DNA from 2 places in the Priestia sp. JV24 genome. Region 1 is predicted to be linked to the other one. Evidence: a T-box and tRNA genes for the amino acid it is inferred to sense, from the RefSeq annotation. Region 1 holds a T-box; the other holds one or more tRNA genes.
The links. The T-box of region 1 lies ahead of serS (serine--tRNA ligase). A T-box ahead of a tRNA ligase gene usually reads a tRNA of that ligase, here a tRNA-Ser.

Region 1 (6,780 bases):
CATCTTCCTGCTGGTAGTTTTCTAAAATTGCAGCTACCGTACGGCCAATTGCTAAGCCAGAACCGTTTAGTGTATGAACATGTTCTGGTTTTGCTTTTGTATCACGGCGGAAGCGAATATTAGCACGACGAGCTTGGAAGCTTTCAAAGTTTGAACAAGAAGAAATTTCACGATACGTTTCATAACTTGGAATCCAAACTTCAATATCATACTTTTTGGCTGCTGTGAAACCTAAGTCAGCTGTACACATGCTTAGAACTCGGTAAGGTAAACCTAATAGTTGAAGAACCTTTTCAGCATGGCCCGTTAATTTTTCTAATTCATCATAAGAATCTTCTGGCTTAACAAAGCGAACGAGTTCTACTTTATTAAACTGATGCTGACGAATAAGACCACGTGTATCTCTTCCTGCAGAGCCTGCTTCAGAGCGGAAGCAAGCACTATACGCTGTATAAGCAATTGGAAGCTGATCTCCGCTTAAAATTTCATCACGATGTAAATTTGTAACTGGTACTTCAGCTGTAGGAATTAAGAAATAATCTTCTTCTTTAATCTTGAATGCATCTTCTTCAAATTTAGGAAGCTGCCCTGTTCCTGTCATGCTTGTGCGATTCACCATATATGGAGGAAGGATTTCTTCATAACCATGCTCATCCATATGTAAATCCATCATAAAGTTAATAAGAGCGCGTTCTAATCTTGCACCTAACCCTTTATAAAAGACAAAGCGGCTTCCCGTTACTTTCGAAGCTCTTTCAAAATCTAAAATATTTAAATCTGTTCCTAAATCCCAATGCGGTTTTGGTTCAAAATCAAATTGTTTAATTTCTCCCCATTTGCGAACTTCTACGTTATCATCTTCAGTTTCACCTACAGGCGTACTTTCATGTGGAACGTTAGGAATTGAAAGCAGCAATAGTTCTAATTCTTCTTCAACGCTGCGAAGCTCTTCATCCAATTGCTTTACGCGATCTCCTACTTCACGCATTTCAACGATTAAATGATCAGCATCTTGTTTTTCACGCTTCAATTGTGCAATTTGCTGTGATACTTCATTTCGCTTGCTTTTTAACTCTTCTGTTTGAGCAATTAGCTCACGGCGTTTTGCATCTAAATCTTCAAAGCGACCTAAGTCCGTTAAGTCCTCACCACGAAACTTGAGCTTTTCTTTTACTTCATTAAAATTAGCACGTAAAAATTTTAAATCTAACATACTTAGTACCTCCTTTAGTATAAAAGGGCAAAATAAAAACTCTCATCCCCATGAAAGGGACGAGAGTTTACCCGCGTTGCCACCCTAATTGAAAGCTAAAATAAGCCTTCCTCTTAAACCAGATAACGGATGAACCGAAACTGCCTACTACTTTTTCGACAGCTTGCTCCAGGACGGATTCATAAGAATTGATTATCGATTCACACCAGCCATCGACTCTCTTGAAATCAAAAATCTTATTACTATTTCCTATCAACGCTTTATACCAATATCATTTTTATTAATCATAATGTACTACAAGTCTTTACAAGATGCAATTCATTTATACAGGTTTTTTTGAAGCTTCTTCAACCATTGCTACAAAATACTGCGCCATGCGGGCATCATCTGTCAATTCTGGATGAAACGAACATCCCAAGAATTGACCTTGTCTTGCCGCAACGATTCGGTCGTTATGCATAGCTAAGACTTCAACGTTTTCTCCTACTTCTACAATATGCGGAGCACGGATAAATACGCCTATAAAACCTTCACCGATATCTTTAATATTTAAGGCAGCTTCAAAGCTATCCCGTTGACGCCCAAACGAGTTTCGAGCTACCGTAATATCCATAACACCTAAATGGGGCTCTTCACGGTCAACGACTTGTCCTGCGAGTAAAATTAAACCCGCACACGTACCAAATACCGGTTTACCTGCTTGTGCAAACTGGCGAAGAGGTTCCATAAAGTCATATTTGTCAATCAGACGACGCATCGCTGTGCTTTCCCCGCCCGGTAGGATTAAACCATCTATTTCGTTTAGCTGTTCAACTTTTTTTATGATAATGGCTTCAGCGCCTGCTGCTTCTAATGCTTGTGCATGCTCGCGAAAGGCACCTTGTAATCCTAACACGCCTACTTTTACCATTTTGTCAAAACTCCCTTTAAATTACCATCCACGCTCTTGCATGCGGTTTTCTGGTAATAATGATGAAATTTCAATCCCTTTCATTGCACTTCCTAACCCTTTTGATAAGTTTGCAATCAGTTCATAGTCTTGATAATGTGTTGTTGCTTCCACGATTGCACGTGCAAACTTTTCAGGGTTGTCTGATTTAAAGATTCCTGATCCAACGAACACGCCGTCTGCTCCAAGCTGCATCATTAACGCTGCATCTGCTGGTGTTGCTACACCGCCTGCTGCAAAGTTTACAACTGGTAAACGACCTTCACGTTTAATTTGCAGTAATAACTCATAAGGTGCGCCTAATAGTTTTGCTTCTGTCATTAACTCATCTTCGTCCATGCCCACAACTTTACGTACTTGAGCGTTTACTTGACGCATATGACGTACTGCTTCCACGATGTTCCCTGTCCCTGGTTCGCCCTTTGTACGAAGCATTGCAGCTCCTTCAGCAATACGACGAGATGCTTCGCCAAGATCACGGCAACCGCACACAAATGGAACCGTAAATGTATTTTTATTTAAATGAAACTCCTCATCAGCTGGAGTCAACACTTCACTTTCATCGATGTAGTCTACACCCATCGCTTCTAGCACGCGTGCTTCAACAATATGGCCAATACGAGCTTTTGCCATAACTGGAATGGACACAGCATTCATCACTTCTTCAACAATTGTTGGGTCTGCCATACGAGACACGCCGCCTGCTGCACGGATATCAGCTGGAACACGCTCTAATGCCATAACGGCAACAGCGCCTGCTGCTTCTGCAATTTTTGCTTGCTCTGCATTGATCACGTCCATGATAACGCCACCTTTTTGCATTTCCGCCATTCCCCGTTTTACACGATCAGTACCTGTAATGTTATTCATGTTTGTCTTCCTCCTGTATCAAGTGTTTCACAATAATTTTTAGTGTATATACAAAATTCAAAACTTAGTGTCTATTTTACCGCATTTTTCGGAAAATTCCTATCTAATTTATAGATTATATACAAACAAATCTAAAATAAAAAAAAGAGATACTCTCTTGTAGTATCTCTTCTTTCTCTTGAGTTATCATTAAAACCAGTTATTCACTGTATTTGCAGCATTCATCCAAATATCGCTGAAGAAGTTGCCAATACTGCGGATAGCGAGAGAGAACCATCCAGCTTTTTCAACAGATTCGTTTGTCATAACCGGCGTCATGCTATCTGTAGTTTGACCTCCTACATAGCCTAAATCTTTAAGATTGCTGTTTGTTGCACTCACATAAGCAACTGTTTCTCCTTTTTTAATAGGAGCAACAACTTTTTGATCGTTCATAACTTTATCGTTTAACTTAAAGTTGATTTTAGTATGATCTTTTTGACCTTTTTTGGTAATAATTTTTACCGAATTCTTTGGAGAAACGGAAGCTTCTTTTGATTTTCCTTTAGCAACATCAATTGTTTCATGCCCTTTAATCTCGCCGTTAGCAGGCACTACTTCTTTTAACTGAAAATGACTAAAAGCATAATCCAATATCTTTTTTGTTTGGGAAAAACGAGCAGCTTCCGTAGACTTGCCGTTTTCCTTAGCATTCATTACAACTGTTATGTATCTTACCCCGTTACGCTCTGCAGTCCCAGTGAAACATTGACCTGCAAAATCTGTATGGCCAGTTTTTAAACCGTCTACGCCGCTGTAGGCAGCTGAAAAACCTGGGAGCATCTTATTCCAATTGTTCATTTTTGTTTCGCCTTGTTGCCCTTGTCTAAACATCTTAGAAGGAGTTTTAGCTACTTCCAAAGATTCTGGATAATCATGAATTAAGTGATAAGCAAGGGTAGCAACTGCCCGAGCCGATAGAAGGTTCTCATCTTCTTTCTTCGTTCCTTTTGGATACATTCCTTTTAACAGAGAATTAGAAAGACCTGTAGAATTGACAAATTTTGATTCACCCATATTTAATCTTTTTGCCGTTTCGTTCATTAACTTAATAAAGTTTTCTTCAGAATCACTGACAGCTTCAGCTAAAGCAATTGCAGCTCCATTAGCTGAGTAAATAGCCATGGCATCATATAATTCTTTCACCGTGTATTTTTGGTTTTCAATTAACGGTACATTCGATAATCCATAATCCTGAGAAATTTTAGCTGCATATTTACTAACTGGCACACGTTGATCCCAAGATAATTTCTTATCTTTTATGGATTCTAATACTAGGTATTCCGTCATCATTTTTGTCATGCTTGCAATACCTAATAAAGCATCCGCATTTTTCCCGTATAATACTTTCCCCGTACTTGCCTCTACTAAGATCGCTGCATCTGCTTCAACGCCAATATCATCTGTTTTAGGAGCAGCTGATGCTTGTGTAGAGACAAAAAATACGCTGGCCATTAACATAACAGCAATGACACAAATTAATTGTTTCTGTACTGCGTTTCTCACTCTATACCCTCCAAACGTAAACTCACATAAATGTAATTTTATCATATTAAAATTTAAAAAAATAGATAAAGAAGTACTGTTACATTCATGATCCATGACTTAAAAAACACGTTTCCCTAATAGGGAAACGTGTTTTTTAGCATTCATGATTATCTCATAGAATAGTTAGGAGATTCTTTTGTGATTTGTACATCATGTGGGTGGCTTTCTCTTAAACCTGCTCCAGTCATACGAATGAATTGTGCCTGTTCACGTAACGCTTCTAAGTTAGCTGAACCACAGTAACCCATTCCTGCGCGTAAACCGCCAATCATTTGATATAAAGTATCTGCTACAGGTCCTTTGTAAGGCAAACGTCCTTCGATACCTTCTGGGACTAATTTTTTATTATCTTCTTGGAAGTATCGATCTTTACTTCCTTTTTCCATAGCTCCTACAGAGCCCATTCCACGGTACACTTTAAAGCGTCTACCCTGGTAGATTTCTGTTTCTCCAGGACTTTCTGTCGTCCCTGCTAGAAGGCTTCCTAGCATTACTGTATGTCCACCAGCCGCAAGTGCTTTTACAATATCTCCAGAGTATTTAATACCGCCATCTGCGATAATAGCTACACCGTGCTTACGAGCTTCAGTTGCACAGTCATATACTGCTGTAATTTGTGGAACGCCTACACCAGCTACAACACGAGTTGTACAAATTGAACCAGGTCCAATTCCTACTTTTACTACGTTTGCTCCTGCTTCAATTAATGCTTTTGTACCTTCAGCAGTTGCTACGTTACCAGCAATAATATTTAACTCTGGATATGCCTCGCGAATGCTGCTTACCGTATCTAAAACGCCTTGTGAATGTCCATGCGCTGTATCAATAACGATAACATCAACGCCAGCTTGTACTAATTTTTCGATACGAACGTTTGAATCAGCTGTTACGCCAACAGCTGCTCCAACTAATAATCGACCTTGTTGATCTTTAGCTGCATTTGGAAACTCAATTACTTTTTCAATGTCTTTAATTGTGATAAGGCCTTTTAATACGCCATTGTCATCTACAAGAGGTAACTTTTCAATTTTGTATTGCTGTAGAATTTTCTCTGCTTCTTCTAAAGTCGTTCCTACTGGGGCAGTAACCAATTCTTCTTTTGTCATTACATCAGCAATTTGCATTGAATAATCTTGGATAAAACGCAAGTCGCGGTTTGTAAGGATTCCAACTAGTTTTTGTTCTTCTTCGTTGTTGACAATCGGCACACCTGAGATACGGTATTTGCCCATTAAATGTTCAGCAGCAAATACTTGGTTTTCAGGAGTTAAAAAGAAAGGATCCGTGATAACACCACTTTCAGAACGTTTTACTTTATCAACTTGTTCTGCTTGCTGTTCAATCGACATGTTTTTGTGAATGATACCTAAACCACCTTGTCTAGCCATCGCAATAGCCATTTCAGCTTCTGTAACTGTATCCATTCCTGCACTGATGAACGGCACCTTTAATTTTAATGTTTTTGTTAGTTCAACACTCATATCAACGTCTTTAGGTAGTACCTCAGATTTTGCTGGCACCAGTAAAACGTCATCAAATGTTAAGCCTTCTTTAGAAAATTTGCTTTCCCACATTATAGAATCCTCCTTTAAACGACAGAATATTATTAGTAGATTAACAAGCAGATATGTACCTGTCAATAACTTCACTAGATATCAGATAATTCTAATAAAAAGAAAAGGTGATTTAATTGCATAAATTTAATGATGTTTGGACGTCCTACAATTTATTTTTCTCCGTTCCTTTTGTACAAGACTTTTTAAAAAAGCGCTATCAAAAATTGAATTATAGCGATGCAGAGCAACATAGCTTTAAAAACAGTTACCCCTTTATTTATTATCTGGAACACAGTAAAAATTATTATCAAGTTGCGGCACAATCTCCTGTATCAGTTCAACCAGTTTTATTATTTTATGGAATGTCACAGCTGTTAAAAGCCTGTTTGTTAACGCAAAACCCAGTATATCCAGAAAATACAGCGGTGTTAGCACATGGAGTATCAACACGAAAAAGAAAAAAACAAAGTTATGATTTTTTAGATGATGAAGTTAAGATCCAAAAAAGCGGTTTGTTTTCACAAGTAGGAGAAGAATTGTTTCATGTGAAACAACTGGAAGGTAGTAAATATACAATGAATTATCTGTTGTCGTGCGTACCGGAA
Region 2 (12,743 bases), on a different contig from region 1:
ATTGAAAAAATAATAGGGGCCTTTCTAAAATTATATTTCTTTTGTAAACTTTCTTTTAACCGCTCATTTACTGCGTCGACTACCAGCTGCTTGTCAATTCCATTTGGAAATATAGCAATTTTATCTTGCTCTACGTGAAATAAAGTGATTAATTCCTTCTTCATATAGTCGCTGCAGACAATGATTGAGCTTGATTGTCGAATCAGCTCCTCTTCTTGCAAGTGAATTTTTTGCTGCATGTCATTATGAATACCATTATTGCGCCCATGTTCTGTCGCATGAATGGTCGTAATTAGCGGTCTATCCGTTTTATCTGCTAAACATTTTGCAGCGGAGGCAACAAGCCAGTCATGAGCATGAATAACGTCAAAAGACAGCTTGTAGCCTAACTGCAGTCCTCTAAGAGCCATAGCCACGTTCAAACTGTTTACCCATGTCAAAAAATCCGGATGATGAGGCTGCAGGCTTTTAACTCGGTAAACGTGAACACCGTATAAACGCTCATATTCCGGCAGCCCCTCTACATACGTTGTTAATACACTAACGTGATGGCCCGCCTTTGCTAACGCTCTGGATAAATCAAATACATGTCGTGCAAGTCCTCCGATAACTAGAGGAGGGAATTCCCATGCAAGCATTAAAATGGAGAGACCGCCTTTATATTGATTTACTGATAAAGCCGCCGGCTCTATCTCTTTTGCAGGGTATAAAAAAGAACTTCCTGAAAGAAAACTGTTTTCGCTATCCATCCTTGGATTCTCTTCGTGACAAAGAAAATCAAATAGTTTTACTTGCCTTTCGTATTCATCTTTGACTTTTTCAAAATTATAAAGCCAATCGCTGCTACTTAAAAGGAGCCACTGTCGGTAGATAGCATTCACCACGCTAGGATGTTTAGAATCGATAACATCTAGCATCGCCTCTGACTTCTGTACGGTTGAAATAAACAATTGATTGTTCTCACTGACAAATTCGGCGCTTTTTGTTGCACCGTAGAGTGCAAGAGTTTCGTTTTGATGAAACTCTATATCCCTCGCGTAATCTAAAGGATATTGAAATATACCGCTTGCTGCTTGCATTCGCTGAAAGCCAAGCGTGTCCTTAGCCTTCAAATCCAAAAAAACGCTCGCTTTATTGATTGTTCCTTCCTCAACTTGGTTTCCTTGCTTAGGATATGGAAACAAGATAATGCCAGCAGGCGACTTTTTTAGTTCATCTGTTGATGACTTCACAAAGGTATAGCGCATTTCATGAGATTTTAGGAGCATATCTACTTGATGGGTATACTCTCCTTGCTGTATAAAAAAACCGACGGGCTTTTTTTCAAAAAACTGTTGAAAAACACGTATTGCTTCTGTAGTTTGGAGATTTAATGTTTGTTCGGTTTTAAGGGTGGAAACGAACGCGTTCGTTACGGTAGTAGGAATACACTCCATCATGTCATGCTGAAAAAAATATTTGCAGGCTGAGAACAAGCTCCCGTTCCACTTTTTTAAAAAGGTGAGTGCTCTCTGATGCTGCCGGCTTGAAAACTGGTGTAAATATTGAGCGTAACGAGTATTAAACTCCTCGTCGTTTAATGTGTTCAAAAACACACAAGACATCACAACTGTTGCACCTATCAATTTCTTAGACTCAATTTGATCTAAAAAAGGGATGAACTCATTCGTTACTTGTTCAAACAGCAGATACTTATTCTCTGTTTGAAGTACATGTAGCAACGGACAATGCATATAAGTTAAAAGAATACAGTCATCACTATTCATATTGCTTCTTCACCTGCTCCAAGTCATTTGAATATAAGGAATATGTGCTAAATTCATTTTGAACACCCTGGTGAACTTTTACAGGTTCGTACATCCAGCCTAACGAAGTTACATTCACTTGTTCATATTTTTCTTTCATCAAATAAACTGGATTCGAACGAAGAAGGGAAAAAAAACTTCCTTCTTTATCTTGAATACCAATATCTATTACATACGTGCGCTCACTTTCCAAGCTGTTCATAAACATGAAGTCTTGCTTAGGAGTAAGACCCTTCATATAATAGCGGTTTGATTCATGGCCGTTAAAATGAAGACCTGTTATATCATACGTACACATAGCTAGGTTCAATTCTTCCCACCGTGTCGAAAACATACTTTCTACCATCTCTCGAATATGCTCAGAAAACGACCAGTGAACATAAATACGAGATGAGTCAAGCTGAGTAGCTATACACACATTTAAGTTTTGAATAAGGTTAGCAGCCACTGTTTTATCACTTCGTTTCTTAGAATGTTTTTTCTACATATAAATGCCGTATAAACTTATTAACATCTTACCATTCAGAAAAAGTTGCCACAATAAACGCAATTTGTCGATTTGTGTTAAAAATTCAGGTAACATAGTAATTATAATTTACTAACAAAAAAACCTCTTCGCTTATTAGAAGAGGTTTTTCTACTATTCGTTTAAGTCGTAGCGTTTGCCTTTTACAAGGTAAAATACGCTTTCTGCTACGTTAGTGGTATGATCAGCCATACGCTCTAAATAGCGGGCTACAAATAAAAGCTGCGTAATTTGGTTCATAGCCTCCTGCTTTTCTTTAGCAAGACTTAAAAGTTCTTTTATTGTTATTCCGTAGAGCTCATCCACTTGATCGTCCATTTCCGCTACTTTTTTAGCCAGCACAAGATCTTCCTCGTGATAAGCTTTTAACGAAAGGCTCAACATTTCAATCGAAATATCGTGCATTTTCTTTACGTGTTCTAACGGCTTAATTAATTCTTCGTTTCCAATTCGTATAGCTGATTTTGCTACGTTAACCGCAAAATCTGCCATACGCTCAACATCCGAAGCAATTTTAATTGCCACAATGATACGTCTTAAATCGATAGCCACCGGCTGCTGCTTTGCGATCAGTAAGATAGCTAGGTCATTAATTTCTTCTTCTAAGTCATCCACGTATGAATCGCCGTCGATAATTTCTAGCGCCAGCTCAACGTTGCTTGTTTGCAACGCTTCAATTGATTTTGATAGCGCCTCATGCGTTAAGCGCCCTATTTCTAATAATTTTTCACGTAATATCTTTAAATCACCATGAAACTTTTCGCGTACAACCACTCATCCCATCTCCTTGTATGTCTTAACCAAAACGACCTGTAATATAATCTTCTGTGCGTTTATCAGATGGCATTGAGAAGATTTTATCTGTTTCTGCGTACTCTACCACTTCTCCATTTAAGAAAAATGCTGTTTTATCTGAAATACGTGCCGCTTGCTGCATATTATGGGTAACAATAATAATGCTGAAGTCTTTCTTTAATTCTTGTACTAACTCTTCTACTTTTAATGTTGAAATTGGATCGAGCGCAGAAGTAGGCTCATCCATTAAAATAACGTCAGGTTCAATTGCCAAGCATCGCGCAATACAGATACGCTGCTGTTGTCCACCTGACAACCCATTTGCATTTTGATTCAAACGATCTTTAACTTCGTCCCAAATAGCTGCTCCTCGTAAACTTTTTTCAACAATTTCATCTAGTTTTTTCTTGTTGCGAACACCATGAATTCTTGGACCGTACGCAATATTATCATAAATAGATTTCGGGAACGGATTTGGCTTTTGGAAAACCATTCCTACTTGCGTGCGCAGCTCTTCCACGTGGTACGATTTATCAAAAATATTTTTCCCTCTATACTCAATCTCACCTGATGTACGGACAATTGGAGTCATTTCTACCATACGATTTAACGTTTTAATATATGTTGATTTTCCGCAGCCTGATGGACCGATGATCGCGGTAACTTCGTTAGCATGAATGTCTAAATCAATATTTTTTAAGGCATGTGTGTTGCCATACCATAAATTTAAACCTTTTGTTTTATATACAATTTCTTTTGTTTGTGGAGTATTTACTTTTTCTTTGTTAGTCAATTCCATTGTTATTGCCATTGGATAATCCTCCTTCATCGTCTTTAACCGTTTTGAGCACATTAAAAGTCTCTCTATGTCTATTTAATATCTATTGTTTACTATCACTGTAAATAAATACGAGAAGCAGAAACGCTTCCCCTTATTTTGATCATTTCTATTAACCCTTACACTTACAGAATAATAGCCGACTATTAATTGTGTTTTAACTCAATGTAAAGCTTTTGTAAACAAAGGTCTATCTGCGTGTTTTTCAGGTAAAAAACTAGTTCTTACGACCCATAAATTCAATAAAAAACCATATATGTAAAGATTTCTAACAAAAAGAAGAGGTAGAGACATTACTAAATTAATTCAATCTAAAAATGGATGTATTGGATAAATAATCCAGTATGAATCACTTCCGATACCGCTGTTGATTTTCGTTCCACGGGCGGCCGGTGAGTCTCCTCGTCGCTTCGCTTTTCCTGCAGAAGTCTTCACCTTGCCCTCCAATCAACCGCTAAAAGCACCTACATACACGAAATCTACTTTCATCCTATAAATAAAAGATCCGAACAAAGTTGATTCTTAATCAACTTTGTTCGGATCTTACTTCAACTAATATGCTTTTGTCCCAGCCTCTTTAATTGGCGTCGTTTGCAATGACAGCCTGTTGGTTCTCTTCTTGATCTTTTACTTCTTGTTCACCTTTTTTCTTTAAATCAAAATACGTATCGAGCGCAGAACGAGCAAGCTCTTTTGTAATGGTATTTGGTGCACTTGGCACAAATGCCGATGGTACCACCACAGCTACTGCAATTTCAGGATTATTTGCCGGAGCAAAGGCCACAAAGTTTGAATTATTAACTTTAATAGGGTCCCCTCCCCTAGGATTTTTCTCATAGGCTTGTGCCGTTCCTGATTTACCAGCAGGATTATAGTTCGCTGTATGGAAAGCTGCATATCCTGTACCGCCTTGTTCTTGCGTAACGCGCTTAAAACCACTTTGAACATCTTTAATGTATTGTTCTTTCATCGTAATACGATTTAACACATCAGGTTCAAATGAATGCTGCGTACCGCCAATTTCATCGGTTTTAATCGTTGGTTTTCGGATTTCTTTTACTAGCTGCGGCTTAATACGATACCCTCCATTAGCTATTGCAGAAGTATATTGAACAAGCTGCAGCGGCGTGTACGTATCATACTGACCAATTCCTAAATCAAGCGCCGTACCTGGAACATCGCTTCCACCTTGGACACCTGTTGATTCGTTATCAAGGTCTATGCCTGTTGATACGCCTAAGCCGAACTGACTGTAGTAAGAACGCAGTTCGCTGAATGTATCAGGTTTAATCGGTAAAGTCATGTTTTTATGATACTGTAACCCAGCCATAGCCATTACCGTTTTAAACATAAATACGTTGGATGAATATTTTAACGCAGATGAATACGTTAAGGGTCCTAACCCTTCGGCCTCAGCTGATTTTTTAACCGGTGTTCCTTTAATTTTTAACGGTTCATCAACGAACACTGTGTTTGGCTTAATAGCTCCTGAATCTAAGCCGGCTAAAACCGTTGCTCCTTTTACAACAGAGCCCATTGTATAAGATGTTGAAATATTTCCTAATGCAAAATCTTCTATTTTAGGCGCTCCAGTCTTCTTATCAATGGTGTATTTTTTACCTGCCATTGTTAAAATTTCTCCTGTGTGAGGATCCATCATAATAACAAAAGCACGGTCTAAAAATTGCGTTCCTTTCATTTGCTTTTTGGCTAAAAGCTGGTCCGTAATTTGCTTTTCTACCGCTTTTTGAAGCTCCATATCAATAGTTAAAACCAAATCACTGCCGCGTTCACCTTTAGACACTTGAATTGTATCAAGGAGATTTCCTTTTTTATCTGTTACATATTGGACTTTTTCTTTTTGACCGCTGAGCTGAGCTTCGTATTGCTTCTCTAAATAGCTCGTCCCAACTTGGTCATTTCGGCTATAGCCTCTTGACAAGTAATACTGTACTTTATCTTTAGGCAGTCCTTCGTTGGCAGATGATACATTTCCAAGCAAAGTACGAAGAGTACTGTTTTCTGGGTATGAGCGATCCCAATACGTTGTTGTATCAACACCTGGAAGTTCATCTAAGTGTTCACTTACAACGGCATACTCTTCATTTGTCACACCGCTCTTAACAATTTGCGGGGTGTTAGAGTAACCTGCCTCCATTTGGCGCTTAATAGCGAGAACTTCTAAATCACTCTTTAGACTTTCTAAATCTTTTTTAGAGATGCGGTCTAACTGACGTTGATACAGTTCGTCATCAGTCATTTCACCATCTTGAACTTTTTTGCGATCAGCTTGCGTAATTTTCTGTTCCGCTTCTTTAGGGTGAATCATAATCCAATAATCCTTCATATCGCGTTCTGTAATTTTTACCACATTTTTAGCATCTTTATTCTTTTTATTTTCCGGAATATCAATCACATTTGTGGTGTAAGGAACATCGATCATAGTGGCTAACTTTTTAGCGATGCGCAGCCTTTCTTCAGCTGTATTTCCTTGAAAACGAGTATATGTAATCGTATTTAAAGAGGTATTATCTACAATTACGCGGTTATAACGATCGTACATTTTCCCTCGAGGAACAGGCGTACTGACCGTAACGTCCTGTGTTTTTTCCACTTCTCGTTCGTAATTCTCACCGTATACAATTTGAACAAGTCCCAACCGCAAAATTAATACGGAAAATAGGGCAAATACGGTCAAGAAAAGTAAGTTCACACGAAAAGGCACGTGACTTTTTCTTCTTTTTTTCTTTTTCATACCAACACCTACACTTTATAAAACATATATACCATAACACCATAAAATCAGCCATTTAGCAAATAAATAGACACCTGGCAGGTGCCTATTTACACAACGTATTTATTCTAAAAGAAAAGCGAAGCATTTTCCATAGTACAAATGAAGGAGCTGACAACACTCTAAGCTGGAGACTCTCCGTCTCCTTCATTTAATACCGGAGGAGTAACAGTCGTTTCTTTTTTGTGCAGAGGCTGTGAGATATGTCTCACACAAAAATAAATGATCGTATGCCCTGCTCCAACAATAGCTAATAAAATGGGAATACTTTTTGCTTCATCAAAAAATAGTACAGCTATTAAAAATAAAGATATAGAAACGACGCGCCCGATATTCAGAAATACTTCTCTGACAACAATGTATTCAATTCTTTTTGAAACAACGTCTTTTGCTCGTCCAATCACATCGTACGTTAGAGAAATGAATGGAACCAATAAAATAGGATAGGCAATGGCAATACAAACAGCATATATAATTAACTTTGGATACGATAAGTTAAAGATAAGCAAAAAGACTGCTCCATAGAGAAGGAGGCCCCCTGTGAAGATAAACCGAAGGCGATTTTTTTGCTTAATAAACCTTGAGGCAACATAGTATCCCACAAATGCAACCGCTGAATTTACCAGTCCATATGTTCCTAAAGCTAATTCACTTCCCGTCGTAATAAATACCATGACGGATACAACAAAAATGAACGTACCTTCACGCAACCCTTGAAAGAAATGAGCCTGCAATATTCGATTCCAGTCTTTATTGACTTTTCGTTCAGCCCATACCTCTTTAAATTTGTATACTCCTTCCGCTGCGCGTCTTGTAATAAAAAAACTAAGCACAACGGCACCGATAAACAATAGCAGCGATACACCAAACACAATTTTATACCCAAGTGATTCATACAAAGCGGAAATAACAAAGCCCGCTCCTAAAGGACCAATCATCCCTGCAAAAGAGTTTAAGATCCCTAAAAATCCGTTAAAAAAGTCTCTTGTATCCGGTTCTGTAATTTCAAAAGTTAGCACATTAAAAGCTAGCCAATAAAAGCCGTATCCTATACCCAGCAGCCCACCAAGCAATACTAAATACTCGGCTGCGTTAGCTCCACTGACTAATACAGCGATATAAAAAACAGCTAAAAAAGATACACCTAACCTTAAAACCACAACCCGGTCAATTCGTTTGGCCCATTTACCTGCTAAAATAAACGTAAGCGGCTGAAGCACCACTACCGCTAAATTATAAATAGCGAGATCCGAAAATTCGCCTGATTGTTTCCACAGATAAATGTTAACAAACGAATTGGAAATTGAAATAGCCAAGGCATAAAGACCGCCTATAATTAAAAGCAAAAGTAAATCTTTACTAACTTCTACATCTCCAACTACTTTTTTTAATAAAGGCATATCAAAAAACTCCTTTTCTCTTCTACACCTAGTGTGTGAAAAAGAAAAGGAGATATGTAAAAGAATTGGAAAACAAAAAAGCCAGTAAAGGTAATAATTACTTTACTGGCTCTTAAATACGTCTTTAGCTTATTTTGCAGCGTCGTAACGCTTAGCAACTTCGTCCCATTTTACAACATTAAAGAATGCTGAAATGTAATCTGGACGGCGGTTTTGGTAATTTAAGTAGTAAGCGTGCTCCCAAACGTCTAGACCAAGAATTGGCGTTTTACCTTCCATTAATGGGCTATCTTGGTTTGGTGTGCTTGTTACTTCTAAATCGCCGTTGTTTACAACTAACCAAGCCCAGCCAGAACCGAAGCGAGTTTTAGCTGCATTTGCAAATTCTTCTTTGAATTGATCAAAGCTGCCGAATTTGCTAGCGATAGCGTCTGCTAATTCACCAGTTGGAGCACCGCCGCCGTTAGGGCAAAGGATTGTCCAAAATAATGAGTGGTTCGCATGACCGCCACCGTTATTGCGTACTGCTGTACGGATATCTTCAGGAACAGCATCTAAGTTTGAAATTAACTCTTCAATACTTTTGCTTTCTAAATCCCCTTTGCCTTCAACAGCAGCGTTTAGATTTGTAACATATGTGTTGTGATGTTTTGTGTGGTGAATATTCATTGTTTCTTTGTCGATATGTGGTTCCAGTGCATCGTATGCATAAGGTAGTTCTGGTAATTTGTAAGCCATGAATAATTCCTCCTTCAAAATATGTAAGCATTTTGGCGCGAAAGCACCATATACGTTTAGATTAGCAAATTTACCCTACTGTTTCAAATAAAAAGTTCCTAATCCATGATTTATATTTACCTAATTCCCATTCGCTATTCTTTTAAACATAAAAAAAGCTTCTTTTTCTCAAAAGAAGCTTTGAATAGACGATAGTATGGCGGAGGAAGAGGGATTCGAACCCCCGCGGGCTTTAACACCCCTGTCGGTTTTCAAGACCGATCCCTTCAGCCGGACTTGGGTATTCCTCCAACCTTATAAATGGTGGACCCTGCAGGACTCGAACCTGCGACCGGACGGTTATGAGCCGTCTGCTCTAACCAGCTGAGCTAAGGGTCCACATGGCTCCACAGGTAGGACTCGAACCTACGACCGATCGGTTAACAGCCGATAGCTCTACCACTGAGCTACTGTGGAACAATATGAATTATGTAAGTCACAAACGTAAATTGGAAAATAGCGGCGGAGGGGATCGAACCCCCGACCTCACGGGTATGAACCGTACGCTCTAGCCAGCTGAGCTACACCGCCATGGCTCCACAGGTAGGACTCGAACCTACGACCGATCGGTTAACAGCCGATAGCTCTACCACTGAGCTACTGTGGAACAATATAACATTTACTAGCGACATTAAAAATTTAACATGTTTCTAGTCTAAAGTCAATATATTATTTTAAAACAGCGTATAAAAAATAGGCAATCATCAGCAGTTGAATAAATCCTTTTGAAATAGCACCACTAAAAAAGCCAATAACCGAACCTACTCCAATTTTTACTGCGTTGCTAATTGTAGTCCGATGAACAATCAGTTCTCCTACAATCGCTCCGATAAACGGCCCTAAAATAATTCCAAATCCCGGAATGACAAACGGACCTACAAGCAGCCCAACTGTACTTCCCCAAACACCTGCTTTAGTGCCTCCGAATTTTTTCACACCAATAATATTAGCTATATAGTCTGCTAAAAAAAGTGCGACAACTAACAATCCTTGTACCACCCAAAATAACCAGCTATAGGAGCTAAAATCATAAAATAAACCGTATATAACAAATCCTAGAGCTACAAATAGCACGCTCGGGATAATGGGATAAACCAACCCAACAAACGATACAACAAAGCTAACGATAATTAATACCCAACATAAAATAGCCATGCCCGCACCTATCCTTTTTATTATTACTATTTATCATACAATAACCACTCCTATAAAGAAAGACCTTGCACGACGAGTACTTCCTTTATTTCACTTTCGAATACCTCTTCAAATAATAATTTTCGAGTGTACCTCTGCAATATTAACAGCACGGTCCTCAAGGCGCCCGTAATATCAAAAAAAACAATGACGGCAAAACCTGTACATATACGCATAAAATGTGCTTGTAACATAACGCTCCACCGCATCATTGTAATTGGTAACGGTTTCTAAAATCTATTGTAAACCTTAAATTTTCGCTATAAAATAAGGTATAATAAGAATCTTCAATAAGAGGAGGCTTTACAATGAGCATGCTGAAAAAGATGGCATGGAGTTTTATTTCCTTCAAAAAAATAAGGTCGCTTCGCTTTGAGCATACGAATAAAACAATTGGTTTTGTGCTGTTTCTAACATTTATTTCTTTGCTGCCTACATTTTTCTTTATGACTTTGACGATTGTAAACGGCTATCATATCGCTACTACAGATCTTCCGAAATCTGTTTCTTCTTTTTCTATTTCAAACTCACAGCTTACGTCAAGTCAACCTTTCACAAAAAAAGTAAACGGTACCGCTTTTATCTTAAACCCCTCACAGTCTATTGAACGATTTCATTCCCCTGCTCATGCCATTGGTTTTTTAAAGGATGGAATTTACATCACGACTAATTCACAAACACAAACGTATTCATATGAGTTGCTAAACTGGCATCATAAAGATAAAAATGAACTGTTAAACTTGCTGCACGAACAAAAATTTTCTTTATACATACTTGTCCCTATCGCTATGCTTTTACTGTACGTATTAACATCTGGACTAAACTTCCTTTCTATTACCTGCCTTGCTTATCTTGGAAAGCTGATTGCACTCATTGCTAAAAAGCAGCTTCCTTTCAAGCAGCTATGGGCACTGAGCGCTTATAGTACGGTAGCCTTCACACTGCTTTATACGCTTTTTGAAGCTTTTTCTTTGTCTCTAGCACTACATAGCTCTCTTTACTGGATAGGAACATTCTTCATTTACTTGTTGCTCGTCACAAGGGTTCCTATAAGAAGAAAGGTAAAACCTAATAAAGATGCTGGGACAAACGTATTTTAGTTGAAGGAGAATCCAAACGAGGAATCTAGATTCTTGATAGAGAATCCACCTCTTTTGGATTTTTTTATTGATATGGTGAACGCAGGTTTCATGTATGCGGCTGCTTCTAGCTGGTGATTGGAGTGATTTAGTTAAGTCTCAGCCTCTTTATTTCGGTACAACTTTTTTTCTTCCCATTGCACAAGGAAGAATTTTCAACTGATACAAAACCCACAAACCTCCTGCTGTGAGCAGAATAAAGCTGTAAACAAACATCAGCCTTTCAGCATGCATCCACACTTCAAAAACAACAGGTCCCAACGCTACTCCTAAAAATCTCACCGTTCCATAAATGGATACAATAAACCCTCTTTCTTCGTCTGAAGCCGCTGAAGTAATCATCATATTAATACACGGAAGAACAAATCCTAAGCCGCCAAAGGCGACTGTCAAACAAAACATCAGAACAGGAAGCGTATAAATAATCGTTAATACTCCAAACATCAGGAATAAAAGAGTTATCCCTACTATCATTAATTTTTTCATGAGCTCTACATCTGTTTTGATGCGTTGACCGGTCCAATAAGAAACGAGCGTCATCGCACCAAGAGGAAATAAAAAAGCGGTTCCTTTAAAAAAACCGTCTATATGATACGTTTCCTCTATTAGAAAAGATAAATAATATAAAATACCAAATAATAAAAACAACCCCAATCCCCCGACAAAGAATAAAGGAAAAAGCGATTTTCTTTTATTATAGACAATCCCATTGGCTCTCTTTAAATATTCTTGAACAGATACTGAATCCGAACCTGTTTTCCCTTCTCTCACATACAGCACTATACCTACTAAAGCAGCACCTGCAGCTAAAGGATAGACAAAAAACGCGGCATACCATACGACGAGTGCTACCGATGCTCCAATTATCGGCGCAACCACTTTTCCAACTCCGTTATACACTTCTAAAATCCCGAGGACTTTTGCTCTTTTTTCCCCTGTAAATACATCTCCAGTTAATGCCATTGCCAACGTTGTAGTACCTGCAGCTCCAATCCCTTGAATGACTCTGCCTGCCATCAACACAGCAAAGCTTCCAGAAGAGAATGAAGCACTACTAGCAGCGATGACACTACCTATTATCATCATGACGAGTGAATATATGATTAACTTTTTACGCCCATACCGGTCTGATAAAATCCCTACGGCAGGGATACACAATGCAGCTGGAATCGAAAATGCACTCAGTATCAAACTGGTTTGAACTCCGCTTAAGTGAAGTGACTTTTGAATGCTTGGCAGCAGAGGAATGAGCATGGAATTTCCCAGCACCATGATTAAAGGCAATAAGCCTAATGAAACAATCATTAATTTTTCTTTCAATTTTCGTTCTCCAATCATATTTAAGTAAGACAAGCATAGGCTTTACACATAAGCAAAAGAATGAAGGAGGAGCATAATGAAAAAGCTATGTGCATTAGCCGCTTTCGCTTTTATCGGATATATTTGTCACTACGACATTAAATACGGGACCATTC

Region 2: it has a tRNA-Ser gene. The T-box ahead of serS (serine--tRNA ligase) is inferred to sense a tRNA for this amino acid. The anticodon was not compared.

Annotation. Positions count from the first base shown of each region.
Region 1 is NZ_JAPCIN010000001.1:582-7,361, reverse strand. It holds gene serS (serine--tRNA ligase) at 1-1,213, opposite strand, end outside; T-box leader at 1,266-1,478, opposite strand; gene pdxT (pyridoxal 5'-phosphate synthase glutaminase subunit PdxT) at 1,536-2,123, opposite strand; gene pdxS (pyridoxal 5'-phosphate synthase lyase subunit PdxS) at 2,145-3,032, opposite strand; gene OK414_RS00015 (serine hydrolase) at 3,222-4,577, opposite strand; gene guaB (IMP dehydrogenase) at 4,727-6,193, opposite strand; gene OK414_RS00005 (YaaC family protein) at 6,310-6,780, shown strand, end outside.
Region 2 is NZ_JAPCIN010000023.1:459,306-472,048, forward strand. It holds gene OK414_RS23640 (glycosyltransferase) at 1-1,766, opposite strand, end outside; gene OK414_RS23645 (DUF4912 domain-containing protein) at 1,759-2,253, opposite strand; gene phoU (phosphate signaling complex protein PhoU) at 2,446-3,105, opposite strand; gene pstB (phosphate ABC transporter ATP-binding protein PstB) at 3,128-3,925, opposite strand; gene OK414_RS23660 (hypothetical protein) at 4,271-4,399, opposite strand; gene OK414_RS23665 (peptidoglycan D,D-transpeptidase FtsI family protein) at 4,542-6,719, opposite strand; gene OK414_RS23670 (MFS transporter) at 6,881-8,158, opposite strand; gene sodA (superoxide dismutase SodA) at 8,288-8,896, opposite strand; tRNA gene OK414_RS23680 (tRNA-Ser) at 9,094-9,186, opposite strand; tRNA gene OK414_RS23685 (tRNA-Ile) at 9,198-9,274, opposite strand; tRNA gene OK414_RS23690 (tRNA-Asn) at 9,278-9,352, opposite strand; tRNA gene OK414_RS23695 (tRNA-Met) at 9,393-9,466, opposite strand; tRNA gene OK414_RS23700 (tRNA-Asn) at 9,468-9,542, opposite strand; gene OK414_RS23705 (DUF456 domain-containing protein) at 9,605-10,090, opposite strand; gene OK414_RS23710 (DUF1189 domain-containing protein) at 10,438-11,229, shown strand; gene OK414_RS23715 (MFS transporter) at 11,377-12,588, opposite strand; gene OK414_RS23720 (hypothetical protein) at 12,665-12,743, shown strand, end outside.